Regions from separate parts of the Staphylococcus agnetis genome, predicted to be linked through region 1. Evidence: a T-box and tRNA genes for the amino acid it is inferred to sense, from the RefSeq annotation. Region 1 holds a T-box; the other holds one or more tRNA genes.
What was found. A T-box is a leader RNA that pairs with one kind of tRNA and senses whether it is charged. The one in region 1 lies ahead of GJE18_RS06335 (valine--tRNA ligase), so its partner is inferred to be a tRNA-Val.

Region 1 (7,253 bases):
TATGTTAGGTGTACAAATAGGAAGTGCATTTACGTCTAAAGTGATAAATGATATTAAATACGATTGGTTTTCTATTATTCTAGTTACAATCCTTTTATTAGTATTAGCGCTTATCGTGTCAATAGGGTTTAAGCGTATTGCTAAAGTGAATACTGAAACGGCATTACTCAGTGTGATACCCGGTGCACTCAGTCAAATGCTTGTAATGGCTGATGAAAATAAAAAAGCGGATATTCTTGTCGTGAGTTTAACCCAAACGTCACGGATTATATTTGTCGTCATACTGGTACCACTGATTTCATTCTTTTTTAAACATGATCAATCAACGACAGCTGAACACAATCTCCCACTTACTCAAGTTCTCAACATTCAGGATGTGTTCATTCTCGTTATGAGTATAGCGTTGGTTTATTTTTTAATGAAATGGATCAAGTTCCCAACCAAAATGTTGTTAGCCCCTATAGTGGTTTTAATTGTGTGGAATATTGCTACAGGTCGTGCTTTTACTGTAGATTATCCTATTATTGCGATAGCACAAATGATGTATATGATTCGTATTGGTATTCAAATTTCACATCTTATTGATCGTATGAAAGGTCGCGTTGCTGTTGCGGTAGCGTATCAAAATATTTGTTTGATTTTAGGTGCGTTTATAATGGTTTTTGCAATTAAAACTTTTAATACTGCATCTATCAATGAACTCTTTTTGAGTGCAGCGCCTGGTGGGATGAGTCAAATTGTTTTAATTGCACTTGAAACCGGGGGAGATGTTGCGATGATTTCTAGCTATCATATCTTTAGGATATTTTTTATACTCTTTATCATCGCTCCAATCATTCATTATTATTTAGGTTATCGTATGAAGCGGAATGCGGATAATTAAATTATAAATGAGCAGTATAATGCATTTGATAAAACGATGCACTATACTGCTTTTTTTAAGGTCTACAAGGACAATCTATAAGATGACTATTATACATACCACACGCTTCCATAAAAGAAAAAATGGTCACTGGTCCGATAAACTTAAATCCATAATGCTTTAAATCTTTAGAAAGTTTTTTGGCTGTATCATTGACTGTTATACGTTCATCAGCTGTTTGATATTTGAAATCAATTGGCGTGTGATTGACATAAGACCATAGGAAGTCACTGAAACTGCCATGTTCTTGTTCAATTTTAATATAACCTTTTGCTTGTGAAACAATAGCTTCAAGTTTTTTTCTATTATGAATGATATTAGGAAATGTCATTAGCATATCGATATCATTTTGTGTCATTTGCGCTATTTTATATGGGTCAAAATCATGAAACGCTTTTCGATAATCGTCTTTTTTCTTTAGAATAGTCAACCAAGATAATCCAGCGTGTTGAGATTCTAATGCTAAAAGTTCAAATAATGCGAGACTATCATACATTGGCTTTCCCCATACATCATTGTGATAAGCGAGATAAATAGGGTCTTTCGTACCAAAAGCACATGCATTCATAAATATCACTCCAATTATTGACTTCATTATGGATTCAGTATACTATAATAATGAATTAAATATTAAATTTGGGAAGAGTAGGTAAGTCACTTTTTTAAGAGAGTGCATGGTGCTGTGAATGCATAAAAGTCTTATTGAAGGTAGCCCACGTGTACTTTAACTGAACCATCGGAGTAAGTTAAAGCGTCTCATGAGCGTTAATCATTAGAGTGCAATAGTGTATACTATTGAAAATAGGTGGTACCACGGAACATCCGTCCTATATCAGGACAGATGTTCTTTTTTATTTTACGGAGGGATTAAAACTATGGAAATGCAACCTAAATATCATCCGCAAGAAGTTGAAGCGGGTCGTTATCAAGAGTGGTTAGACCAATCACTTTTTAAACCTACAGGAGATCAAACGAAACCAACATATACAATTGTCATCCCACCCCCAAATGTTACAGGTAAGTTGCATTTAGGACATGCTTGGGATACAACTTTGCAAGATATTTTAACGCGCATGAAGCGTATGCAAGGTTATGACACATTATATCTACCAGGTATGGATCATGCAGGTATTGCGACTCAGGCTAAAGTTGAGGCAAAAATGAAAGAAGAAGGTATTTCACGTCATGATATCGGACGCGAAAAATTCCTTGAAAAAGCTTGGGATTGGAAAGAAGAATATGCAGACTTTATCCGTCAACAATGGGCAAAACTTGGTTTGGGTCTTGATTATTCCCGTGAACGTTTTACTTTAGATGAAGGTTTGAGTAAAGCGGTACGAAAAGTTTTTGTTGATATGTACAACAAAGGATTAATTTATCGCGGAGAACGCATTATTAACTGGGATCCAGAAGCGCGTACCGCATTATCAGATATCGAAGTGGTACATGAAGATGTCAACGGTAAATTTTATCATTTTAAATATCCTTTTGCTGATGGAGAAGGATATATTGAAATCGCTACAACGCGTCCAGAAACGATGTTAGGTGATACAGCAATTGTTGTAAATCCAGATGATTCACGCTATCAGGATGTGATTGGTAAAAAAGTTATCTTACCACGCGTAGGTCGCGAATTACCTATTATTGCAGATAGCTATGTAGATAAAGATTTCGGTAGTGGTGCGATGAAAGTGACACCTGCACATGACCCAAATGACTTTGAAATCGGAAATCGTCATGAACTTGAACGCATCGTGGTAATGGATGAATCGGGTCATATGAATGATTTAGCAGGTGAATATGCAGGCCTAGATCGCTTTGAATGTCGTAAAAAACTCGTTGCGGACTTAGAAGCTGAAGGCCTTGTAATTAAAATTGAAGATCATGTGCATTCTGTCGGTCATTCTGAACGTACAGGTGCAGTGGTGGAACCTTATTTATCTACACAATGGTTTGTTAAAATGGCACCTTTAGCTCAACAAGCATTAGATAATCAAAAAGGTGATGGCCGTATTGAATTTGTGCCAGCTCGTTTTGAGAAAACTTTTAATCGATGGATGGAAGAGATTAGAGATTGGACAATTTCTCGTCAATTATGGTGGGGACATCAAATTCCGGCTTGGTATCATAATGAAACCGGTGAAATTTATGTTGGTGAACATGCACCTAAAGATGCCCACAATTGGACACAAGATGAAGATGTCCTTGATACGTGGTTCTCAAGTGCATTATGGCCATTTTCAACGCTTGGTTGGCCAGATGAAGAGGCGCAAGATTTTAAACGTTATTATCCAACCAATGTACTTGTAACAGGATATGATATTATTTTCTTCTGGGTCGCACGTATGATATTCCAAGGTTTAGAATTTACAGGTCAAAAACCATTCAATGATGTGTTATTACATGGTTTGGTTCGTGCTGAAGATGGTAGAAAAATGAGTAAATCTTTAGGAAATGGTGTAGATCCTATGGATGTCATTGATCAGTATGGTGCGGATAGTTTAAGATTCTTCTTAGCTACAGGTTCTTCACCAGGGCATGATTTACGCTATTCTACAGAAAAAGTTGAATCCGTATGGAATTTCATCAATAAAATTTGGAATGCTGCGCGTTTTAGCTTAATGAATATCGGCGAAACGTTCAAATATGAAGATATTGACTTAACTCAAGATTTATCAGTCGCAGATCAATGGATTTTAACACGCTTGAATGAAACTATTGAAACAGTGACGCACTTAAGTGATAAATATGAATTCGGTGAAGTAGGTAGAGTACTTTATAACTTTATTTGGGATGAATTCTGTGATTGGTATATTGAAATGAGTAAAATACCAATGAATGGTGATGATGAGAATCAAAAAAATGTAACGCGATCCGTTTTAAGTTATACACTTGACCGTATGATGCGCTTACTTCATCCTTTTATGCCATTTGTAACAGAGCATATTTGGCAAAACTTACCACATGAAGGCGAATCTATTGTCACAAGCGAATGGCCAACTGTAAATAATGCATTGATGTTCTCAGAAAGTAAACAAATCATGCAACAGCTTGTTGAAATTATTAAGTCCATTCGTCAATCACGACTAGAGGTGAATACACCTTTATCTAAAGCAATTCCTATTAAAATTCAGGCTAAAAATGACGCAACAAAAGCATTGTTAATTGCAAATCAACATTACTTAGAGCGTTTCTGTAATCCGAGTGAATTAGAAATAAGTACTGAAGTGTCTATTCCTGAAAAAGCAATGACTTCTGTAGTGAGTGCAGGTGAAGTTATTCTTCCATTAGAAGGTTTAATTGATATGGATAAAGAAATCGCGAGACTTGAAAAAGAGCTTGATAAATGGCAAAAAGAGTTAGACCGTGTGAATAAAAAATTATCAAATGAGAATTTTGTTAATAAAGCACCTGAAAAAGTCATTAATGAAGAACGTGCAAAAAAAGCGCAATATCAAGAAAAATTTGACGGTGTTCAATCAAGAATCGAACAACTAAAAGCTTAGGAGTATAGGGTATGAATTATCTAGATAGTTTATATTGGATACACGAACGTACAAAATTCGGCATAAAACCTGGTGTGAAACGCATGGAATGGATGTTAAGTCGCTTAAATCACCCTGAACGTAATATTAAAGCAATTCATGTTGGGGGTACAAACGGCAAAGGTTCAACTGTTGCGTATTTACGTACAGCGCTTGTTAATAATGGTTATGAAGTCGGCACATTCACATCTCCTTATATTGAAACATTCAATGAGCGTATCAGTTTGAATGGTGAACCAATATCAAATGATGCAATTGTAGCGCTAGTAGCACGCGTAAAAACTGTAAGTGAAGCAATGGAACAAGAGACGGATTTAGGTGTTGCAACGGAATTTGAAATCATAACAACCATGATGTATCTCTACTTTGGTGAGATACATCCCGTTGATTTCGTCATCGTTGAAGCAGGGTTAGGTGTTAAAAATGACTCGACGAATGTTATTCAACCTATCTTAAGCGTCTTAACAAGCATAGGACTAGATCATACGGATATTCTGGGCCATTCTTATTTAGATATAGCAAAAGACAAAGGTGCTATTATTAAGCCACATACACCGGTTATATACGCAGTTAAAAATGAAGAAGCTTTAAAATATTTGAGACAACTCGCGATCGATTTAAATGCCCCAGCAATGGAGTATGACCGAGATATTTTAGTAGTGTCAGAAGCAGATGAATTTACGTATAGATATAAAGACTATGAAATGGAAAATATTGCCTTAAAAATGCTAGGAGAACATCAAAAAGAAAACGCTGCTTTAGCTATTACAGCATTGATTGATCTATTTGAACGACAAATCATTGATATTGATTTTAATAAGATGATTCAAGGTATAGAAAATGTACAGTGGAAAGGGCGAATCGAAAAAGTAAATGACAGCCCTTTAATTATTATTGATGGTGCGCATAACAAAGAAAGTGTAGATGCGCTTGTCGATACGATTGGTCGTTATTATGGTCTTGATAAAGTCGATATTTTGTTTTCTGCTATTAAAGGTAAACCTATTTCTTCGATGTTAACTGCTTTTAATACGATTGCAAACCATTTTTATGTTACTGGCTTTGAATTTCCTAAAGCTTTACCGAAACAAACACTTTATGATGAAGTAGAGTTTAAAGACAAAACTTTAATCGATGACTATGTCGACTTCATTAAAAATTATCAAGGTGAAGCGTTATTAATAACTGGAAGTTTGTACTTCATAAGTGAAGTCAAAGCTAAGATGGGATACTAATTAATACAGTTTATTAAAAACGTGCTTAAACTTTGAAAGATTATTACAATTTTTCAAGTACTTTAGGCGCGTTTTTAATTATATAGTCAATTAAACGTGGGAAAATAAGAGTGATCGAAATTTATATTTATTGCCTGCCGTCATGTATACTTTATGTGAGGGAGGTCATCATGATTTTACAATGCTATTTTGGAAGTTGTTTAATGAGTTTTCTATTATGTGTTTCGCGCTATCGTTTACATCATTGGAAACAATTATTTTCACGGTCAAAATGTAACCATTGTTTTAAAACTTTAAGGTGGTGGATGCTCATTCCAATAATGAGTTTCATTTTACTCAAAGGGAGATGTTTTTACTGTCATTACCAAATACCACGTTTTTTATGGGTCGGTGAATGCTTAGGCGCGTTCACAAGTTTTTTAATTTTTACACATGCATTTCAAATCGAAACAATGTATTTTTATCTTTTGAGCTTCATTTTACTGACGATGAGTTTCATTGATGTTCAGTCTTATATTGTCCCACATCGTCTTTTGCTATTATTACTAGTGATGGTAGCAATCATGAGACCAGGCCAGTTTCATTTTTCTCTTCTTACATGTTTATGTATAAGCATACTTCTAGTCATAGGAATTGTATTTCACCACTTCATAGGATTTGGTGACATTAAACTTTTGATGATTCTATTTACGATCTTACCTGTCCCATTCGTCCTTTACACAATATGGTTTACTTTTCCTTTAGCATATTTATGTTATCCATTTTACGCTCCATTTTTATCTGATAAGCATTATATCCCCCTTGTTCCTTTTATCACACTATCATTTTTTATTGTTGCTTATTGTTATCCACTGTTGAATGTATGGTTAGGAGGTGTCATATGACCCGCATCAAAGATTTATCTCCTGAAGAAATGCCCAAAGAGCGTTTAATTCATTCAGGTGCTCAAGCGCTATCTAATACAGAATTGTTAGCCATATTAATTAACACTGGTAGCAAAGGGCGATCGAGTTTAGATATTGCAACCACTTTATTGTCCCAAAGTAAGACGTTGAGCGCTTTACAAAATATTTCATTGCAAGAATTAGTAACTTTTGAAGGTCTCGGGACAAGTAAAAGCACGACATTGTTGGCAGCTTTTGAATTAGCGCGACGTTTAAATTTTAAAGTTGATAAAAACAACTCACAAATGATTAAACATCCTGATCAAATCGCAGCCATGTTATATCCTCAACTTCAATTTGAAAAGCAAGAACATTTTATCGTGTTCATTTTAAATACTAAACATCAAATCATTCATCAAGAAACATTATTTAAAGGCACTTTGAATAGTGCTATCATTCATCCAAGGGAAGTTTTTAAAATCGCGCTTAAATATTCAGCGCATGCGATCATTGTGGCACATAATCATCCATCTGGTGACCCAACGCCATCTTCTGCAGATATCGAAACGACCATACGTTTAGCAGCATGTGGAGACACGATGGGGATTCAACTACTCGATCATATAGTGATTGGACACCAATGTTATGAATGTGTCATTATTGATGA
Region 2 (7,253 bases), 230 kb from region 1:
GAACATGGGTGATAAGGTCCGTGTTCGAAAGGGAAACAGCCCAGACCACCAGCTAAGGTCCCAAAATATATGTTAAGTGGAAAAGGATGTGGCGTTGCCCAGACAACTAGGATGTTGGCTTAGAAGCAGCCATCATTTAAAGAGTGCGTAATAGCTCACTAGTCGAGTGACACTGCGCCGAAAATGTACCGGGGCTAAACATATTACCGAAGCTGTGGATTGTCCTTTAGGACAATGGTAGGAGAGCGTTCTAAGGGCGTTGAAGCATGATCGCAAGGACATGTGGAGCGCTTAGAAGTGAGAATGCCGGTGTGAGTAGCGAAAGACGGGTGAGAATCCCGTCCACCGATTGACTAAGGTTTCCAGAGGAAGGCTCGTCCGCTCTGGGTTAGTCGGGTCCTAAGCTGAGGCCGACAGGCGTAGGCGATGGATAACAGGTTGATATTCCTGTACCACCATGATTCGTTTTAAGCGATGGGGGGACGCAGTAGGATAGGCGAAGCGTGCTGTTGGAGTGCACGTCTAAGCAGTGAGACTGAGTGTTAGGCAAATCCGGCACTCATTAAGGTCAAGCTGTGATGGGGAGAAGAAACATGTTTTCTTCGAGTCGTTGATTTCACACTGCCAAGAAAAGCCTCTAGCTAGAAGATTGGTGCCCGTACCGCAAACCGACACAGGTAGTCAAGATGAGAATTCTAAGGTGAGCGAGCGAACTCTCGTTAAGGAACTCGGCAAAATGACCCCGTAACTTCGGGAGAAGGGGTGCTCTTTGAGGTTCACGCTTCGAAGAGCCGCAGTGAATAGGCCCAAGCGACTGTTTATCAAAAACACAGGTCTCTGCTAAACCGTAAGGTGACGTATAGGGGCTGACGCCTGCCCGGTGCTGGAAGGTTAAGAGGAGTGGTTAGCATTAGCGAAGCTACGAATCGAAGCCCCAGTAAACGGCGGCCGTAACTATAACGGTCCTAAGGTAGCGAAATTCCTTGTCGGGTAAGTTCCGACCCGCACGAAAGGCGTAACGATTTGGGCACTGTCTCAACGAGAGACTCGGTGAAATCATAGTACCGGTGAAGATGCCGGTTACCCGCGACAGGACGGAAAGACCCCGTGGAGCTTTACTGTAGCCTGATATTGAAATTCGGTACAGTTTGTACAGGATAGGTAGGAGCCTTAGAAGCGTGAGCGCTAGCTTACGTGGAGGCATTGGTGGGATACTACCCTAATTGTATTGGATTTCTAACCCGCAACTCTTATCGAGTTGGGAGACAGTGTCAGGCGGGCAGTTTGACTGGGGCGGTCGCCTCCTAAAGAGTAACGGAGGCGCTCAAAGGTTCCCTCAGAATGGTTGGAAATCATTCATAGAGTGTAAAGGCATAAGGGAGCTTGACTGCGAGACCTACAAGTCGAGCAGGGTCGAAAGACGGACTTAGTGATCCGGTGGTTCCGCATGGAAGGGCCATCGCTCAACGGATAAAAGCTACCCCGGGGATAACAGGCTTATCTCCCCCAAGAGTTCACATCGACGGGGAGGTTTGGCACCTCGATGTCGGCTCATCGCATCCTGGGGCTGTAGTCGGTCCCAAGGGTTGGGCTGTTCGCCCATTAAAGCGGTACGCGAGCTGGGTTCAGAACGTCGTGAGACAGTTCGGTCCCTATCCGTCGTGGGCGTAGGAAATTTGAGAGGAGCTGTCCTTAGTACGAGAGGACCGGGATGGACATACCTCTGGTGTACCAGTTGTCGTGCCAACGGCATAGCTGGGTAGCTATGTATGGACGGGATAAGTGCTGAAAGCATCTAAGCATGAAGCCCCCCTCAAGATGAGATTTCCCAACTTCGGTTATAAGATCCCTCAAAGATGATGAGGTTAATAGGTTCGAGGTGGAAGCGTAGCGATACGTGGAGCTGACGAATACTAATCGATCGAAGACTTAATCAATTTAGTTCATAAGGTGATGCTTGTGAAACCAATACTTACTATCTAGTTTTGAATGTATAATCATTCATTTTACGAAGTGACATGTTCGAATACGAACGTTTGCCACACCGTATTTTACGAAGTGAAAACGTTTGTCACGAAGTAAAACATTGTTTGGTGACAATAGCAAAGAGGCCACACCTGTTCCCATGCCGAACACAGAAGTTAAGCTCTTTAGCGCCGATGGTAGTCGGACTTACGTTCCGCGAGAGTAGGACGTTGCCAAGCTTACATATTGGAGAATTAGCTCAGCTGGGAGAGCATCTGCCTTACAAGCAGAGGGTCGGCGGTTCGAACCCGTCATTCTCCACCATTTTAATAGCCGGCCTAGCTCAATTGGTAGAGCAACTGACTTGTAATCAGTAGGTTGGGGGTTCAAGTCCTCTGGCCGGCACCATGTGAGAGCCATTAGCTCAGTTGGTAGAGCATCTGACTTTTAATCAGAGGGTCAGAGGTTCGAATCCTCTATGGCTCACCATTTATGCGGGTGTGGCGGAATTGGCAGACGCACTAGACTTAGGATCTAGCGCCTTACGGCGTGGGGGTTCGACTCCCTTCACCCGCATTAAGCAGAAGTAGTTCAGCGGTAGAATACAACCTTGCCAAGGTTGGGGTCGCGGGTTCGAATCCCGTCTTCTGCTCCATTATTTTGCCGGGGTGGCGGAACTGGCAGACGCACAGGACTTAAAATCCTGCGGTGAGAGATCACCGTACCGGTTCGATTCCGGTCCTCGGCACCATGATTTAAATATGCGCCCGTAGCTCAATTGGATAGAGCGTTTGACTACGGATCAAAAGGTTATGGGTTCGACTCCTATCGGGCGCGCTACCATAGCTTTACGGGAAGTAGCTCAGCTTGGTAGAGCACTTGGTTTGGGACCAAGGGGTCGCAGGTTCAAATCCTGTCTTCCCGACTTCTTAAAATAATACCTATATGGGGGCTTAGCTCAGCTGGGAGAGCGCCTGCTTTGCACGCAGGAGGTCAGCGGTTCGATCCCGCTAGTCTCCACCATTTAATTTAATATCAACCAACTTATTTACGGCGGCGTAGCTCAGCTGGCTAGAGCGTACGGTTCATACCCGTGAGGTCGGGGGTTCGATCCCCTCCGCCGCCACTATTTATAGTTGATAGAAATGATTATTCGGACCTTTAGCTCAGTTGGTTAGAGCTAACGGCTCATAACCGTTCGGTCGCAGGTTCGAGTCCTGCAAGGTCCATATAATTTTGGAGGAATACCCAAGTCCGGCTGAAGGGATCGGTCTTGAAAACCGACAGGGGCTTAACGGCTCGCGGGGGTTCGAATCCCTCTTCCTCCGCCATTTTAATTTTTACATTTCTATTAACGCGGGATGGAGCAGTTCGGTAGCTCGTCGGGCTCATAACCCGAAGGTCGGTGGTTCAAATCCGCCTCCCGCAATATTTTTAGGTCCCGTAGTGGAGCGGTTTAACACGCCTGCCTGTCACGCAGGAGATCGCGGGTTCGATTCCCGTCGGGACCGCCATTTTTAAAAATGGTTCAGTAGCTCAGTCGGTAGAGCAAAGGACTGAAAATCCTTGTGTCGGCGGTTCGATTCCGTCCTGAACCACTTTTTTATGTTTGCCGGCCTAGCTCAATTGGTAGAGCAACTGACTTGTAATCAGTAGGTTGGGGGTTCAAGTCCTCTGGCCGGCACCATGTATGGAGGGGTAGCGAAGTGGCTAAACGCGGCGGACTGTAAATCCGCTCCTTCGGGTTCGGCAGTTCGAATCTGCCCCCCTCCACCATATTATGCATAGGGGCATAGTTCAACGGTAGAATAGAGGTCTCCAAAACCTTTGATGTGGGTTCGATTCCTACTGCCCCTGCCATGGCGGCTGTGGCGAAGTGGTTAACGCATCGGATTGTGGTTCCGACATTCGTGGGTTCGATTCCCATCAGCCGCCCTTTATTTCATATTAATGGGCTATAGCCAAGCGGTAAGGCAACGGACTTTGACTCCGTCACTCGCTGGTTCGAATCCAGCTAGCCCAGTTCCTTTTGGCGGCATAGCCAAGTGGTAAGGCCGAGGTCTGCAAAACCTCTATTCACCGGTTCAAATCCGGTTGCCGCCTCCATTTAAATACTAAATATGCGGGAGTAGTTCAACTCTCAGAACATTTTCCTTCCCGGAAAAAGGTATAGGTGCAAATCCTATCTTCCGCTCCAAATTATATTTATTTTATATTATGCGGGAGTAGTTCAACTCTCAGAACACTTTCCTTCCCGGAAAGAGGTACAGGTGTAAGTCCTGTCTTCCGCTCCAAATTACAATTTGTTTAATTTTATGCGGGAGTAGTTCAATTCTTAGAACACTTTCCTTCCCGGAAAGAGGTACAGGTGTAAGTCCTGTCTTCCGCTCCAAATGATTGCTTCCAAGTTAATGGGAGTTTTTTTGTACATTGCCGGTGTGGCGGAATTGGCAGACGCGCGGGACTCAAAATCCCGTGTCTTTACAGACGTGTCGGTTCGACCCCGACCACCGGTATATCATTCGTTCGAAGTCGCATATAATGCGGCTTTTTTTATTGGTTTCAAGGTATCTAACATTTAAACAGTATATTTTTTAATAATATAGAGAGAAAAACTACACAAGTGATTGAGACACGACATTGTATATATTATGATAGATATATTAATTTTGAGGAGGGGCAAACATTGCCAAAATCAAATTCAGAAAAAAAGCAATTTTTTACGAACATTCTTAATGCTGTTGGTGCAGGGGTCGTCATTGCATTGCTTCCTAATGCACTATTAGGTGAGTTTTTAAAATTCTTTAAAGATGGCCAACCTACATTAGAATTAATGTACCAACTTGTGCTCATCATTCAGTCTTTTATGGCATTTATCATAGGTGCTCTGGCAGCACATGCTTTTAAATTTTCGGGACCAGGTGTCGCGATTACAGGCATATCTGCGATGCTTGGCTCTGGAGCAATTCAATATAAAAATGGGCAAGTTTTTCTACAAGGTATTGGGGACATAATTAATATTATTTTAGTCGTTATCTTAGCTTGTTTTCTATTTTTAGTTTTAAAAAACAAGTTTGGTTCATTAGAAATGATTATTTTGCCTGTTTTAATTCCAGTATTAAGTGGAATTGTAGGATTGACAATTTTACCGCACGTGCGCAAAGTAACACAAGCCATCGGTGCCATGGTTCAATCCTTCACTGAACTTAATCCATTACTCATGTGTATCCTTATTTCCATGACCTTTGCATTATTAATGGTGACTCCTATATCCGTCGTGGCGATTGCGACTGCCATTTCATTAGATGGCCTTGGTAGTGGTGCAGGTAATATGGGTATCGTGGCTGCATGTGTAACGTTTATCTTTGGGTCACTAGGTGTGAATAAATTGGGTGTGAATGTTGTACTATTTATTGGTGCTGCGAAAATGATGATTCCTGTTTATTTGAAACATCCTATTATTATGATTCCACTTGCAATTAATGGTGCTATAACAGGTACACTTACTTATTTAATTGGTATTAAAGGCACACCAATGTCTGCAGGATTTGGGTATACAGGTTTAGTGGGGCCCTTAAATGCATTCGCACGTATGTCTGGGGATCCAATTATGAATATATTGTTGTTAACATTCGGTTACCTTATCATACCATTTACGTTAGGTTTTATTGTCCATCAGTTATGTAAAAAATGGATAACTGGTTACTCAGATGATATATATCGATTTGAAATACCTAAGCAGTAAAATTCATAGTTAAAGAGATGACATTCAAAACGTCTGTCATCTCTTTTTTAAAACCTTATTGCATAAATTTACGAATATATGTATAATAATGAATATTATTTAAAGGGAGGTTGTTCAATGAATATTTTGGGGAAGTTATTCACTGCTATATTTGTCGTAATGATAGTATTAACGACCATTATTAGCCCACAGTCTAAAGCAGTAAATGATGATCAATGGAATAAAATTAAAGCTAGAGGGGAGTTACGCGTAGGATTATCTGCTGATTATGCCCCTATGGAATTTGAGCGTACAGTGAATGGCCAACGTGAATATGCTGGGATAGATATCGAATTGGCTAAAAAAATAGCGAAAGACAATGGCGTTAAATTAAAAATAGTCAATATGCAGTTTGATAGTTTGTTAGGTGCTTTAAAAACAGGTAAAGTGGATGTCATCATATCAGGGATGACACCTACGGACGAACGAAAAAAAGAAGTCGATTTTTCTAACTCTTATATGGAAGTTGATCAAAAAGTCATTATTCGTAAAAAGGATGTAGATAAATTTCAAACGTTAGATGATTTGAAAGGAAAACGTATTGGTGCACAAAAACAAACAACTCAAGAAGAACTTGCGCGTTCAGAAATTCAAGATGCCGAGGTACAGTCATTAACACGTGTACCTGAAGTCATTTTATCTCTTAAAAGTAACAAATTAGATGCGATTGTATTAGATAGTGCTGTAGGTACTGCATACTTAAAGCAAAACAAAGATTTAACTTTTTCTAAAGCTACTTTTGCAGATTCAAAAAAAGAAACCGCCATTGCTGTACCTAAAAATTCTCCTGAATTGTTAGATAGAGTTAATACGACGATTAAAGATGTTGAAAAGAAAAATTTAATCGCACAATTTGAAGATAAAGCGGCTGAAGCAATGAAAGATGAAGGAAGTTTTTTATCAAAATATGGTAATTTCTTCGTCACAGGATTGAAGAACACAATCTTTATTTCACTCATTGGTGTTGTATTAGGAGCGGTCTTCGGTGCGTTATTTGCACTCATGAAAATAGGTTCTATTAAACCTTTGAAATGGTTAGCATCAGCTTATATAGAATTCATTAGAGGCACGCCATTACTTGTTCAAGTGTTTCTTGTTTATTTCGGAACAACTGCTGTTTTAGGATTGGATATATCAGCATTTATATGCGGTGCAATCGCATTAGTTATCAATTGTTCAGCATATATTGCAGAAATTATTCGTGCGGGAATTAATGCAGTAGATAAAGGACAAATGGAAGCAGCACGTAGTTTAGGATTGAACTACGCTCAAACGATGAAAAGCGTCATTATGCCTCAAGCAATTAAAAATATTTTACCTGCTTTAGGTAATGAGTTTGTAACTGTAATTAAAGAGTCATCGATTATCTCAGTGATTGGGGTTAGTGAGATAATGTTTAATGCACAAGTTGTTCAAGGTGCATCCTTTGATCCATTCACACCACTATTAGTAGCTGCAATTTTATATTTCATTTTAACATTCACGTTATCAAGATTAATGAATG

Region 2: it has a tRNA-Val gene. The T-box ahead of GJE18_RS06335 (valine--tRNA ligase) is inferred to sense a tRNA for this amino acid. The anticodon was not compared.

The regions. Positions count from the first base shown of each region.
Region 1 covers NZ_CP045927.1:1,266,666-1,273,918, reverse strand. Annotated here, with positions in the region: gene GJE18_RS06345 (AbrB family transcriptional regulator) at 1-883, shown strand, start outside; gene GJE18_RS06340 (DNA-3-methyladenine glycosylase I) at 939-1,490, opposite strand; T-box leader at 1,546-1,755, shown strand; gene GJE18_RS06335 (valine--tRNA ligase) at 1,798-4,428, shown strand; gene GJE18_RS06330 (bifunctional folylpolyglutamate synthase/dihydrofolate synthase) at 4,440-5,702, shown strand; gene GJE18_RS12340 (prepilin peptidase) at 5,873-6,586, shown strand; gene radC (RadC family protein) at 6,583-7,253, shown strand, end outside.
Region 2 covers NZ_CP045927.1:1,500,933-1,508,185, reverse strand. Annotated here, with positions in the region: rRNA gene GJE18_RS07690 (23S ribosomal RNA) at 1-1,937, shown strand, start outside; rRNA gene rrf (5S ribosomal RNA) at 2,090-2,204, shown strand; tRNA gene GJE18_RS07680 (tRNA-Val) at 2,214-2,289, shown strand; tRNA gene GJE18_RS07675 (tRNA-Thr) at 2,298-2,373, shown strand; tRNA gene GJE18_RS07670 (tRNA-Lys) at 2,379-2,454, shown strand; tRNA gene GJE18_RS07665 (tRNA-Leu) at 2,460-2,541, shown strand; tRNA gene GJE18_RS07660 (tRNA-Gly) at 2,546-2,620, shown strand; tRNA gene GJE18_RS07655 (tRNA-Leu) at 2,628-2,716, shown strand; tRNA gene GJE18_RS07650 (tRNA-Arg) at 2,729-2,802, shown strand; tRNA gene GJE18_RS07645 (tRNA-Pro) at 2,817-2,890, shown strand; tRNA gene GJE18_RS07640 (tRNA-Ala) at 2,913-2,988, shown strand; tRNA gene GJE18_RS07635 (tRNA-Met) at 3,018-3,091, shown strand; tRNA gene GJE18_RS07630 (tRNA-Ile) at 3,121-3,194, shown strand; tRNA gene GJE18_RS07625 (tRNA-Ser) at 3,204-3,296, shown strand; tRNA gene GJE18_RS07620 (tRNA-Met) at 3,321-3,394, shown strand; tRNA gene GJE18_RS07615 (tRNA-Asp) at 3,403-3,479, shown strand; tRNA gene GJE18_RS07610 (tRNA-Phe) at 3,491-3,563, shown strand; tRNA gene GJE18_RS07605 (tRNA-Thr) at 3,577-3,652, shown strand; tRNA gene GJE18_RS07600 (tRNA-Tyr) at 3,658-3,741, shown strand; tRNA gene GJE18_RS07595 (tRNA-Trp) at 3,752-3,825, shown strand; tRNA gene GJE18_RS07590 (tRNA-His) at 3,828-3,900, shown strand; tRNA gene GJE18_RS07585 (tRNA-Gln) at 3,917-3,988, shown strand; tRNA gene GJE18_RS07580 (tRNA-Cys) at 3,997-4,071, shown strand; tRNA gene GJE18_RS07575 (tRNA-Gly) at 4,088-4,162, shown strand; tRNA gene GJE18_RS07570 (tRNA-Gly) at 4,185-4,259, shown strand; tRNA gene GJE18_RS07565 (tRNA-Gly) at 4,283-4,357, shown strand; tRNA gene GJE18_RS07560 (tRNA-Leu) at 4,398-4,481, shown strand; gene GJE18_RS07555 (PTS sugar transporter subunit IIC) at 4,652-5,710, shown strand; gene GJE18_RS07550 (ABC transporter substrate-binding protein/permease) at 5,828-7,253, shown strand, end outside.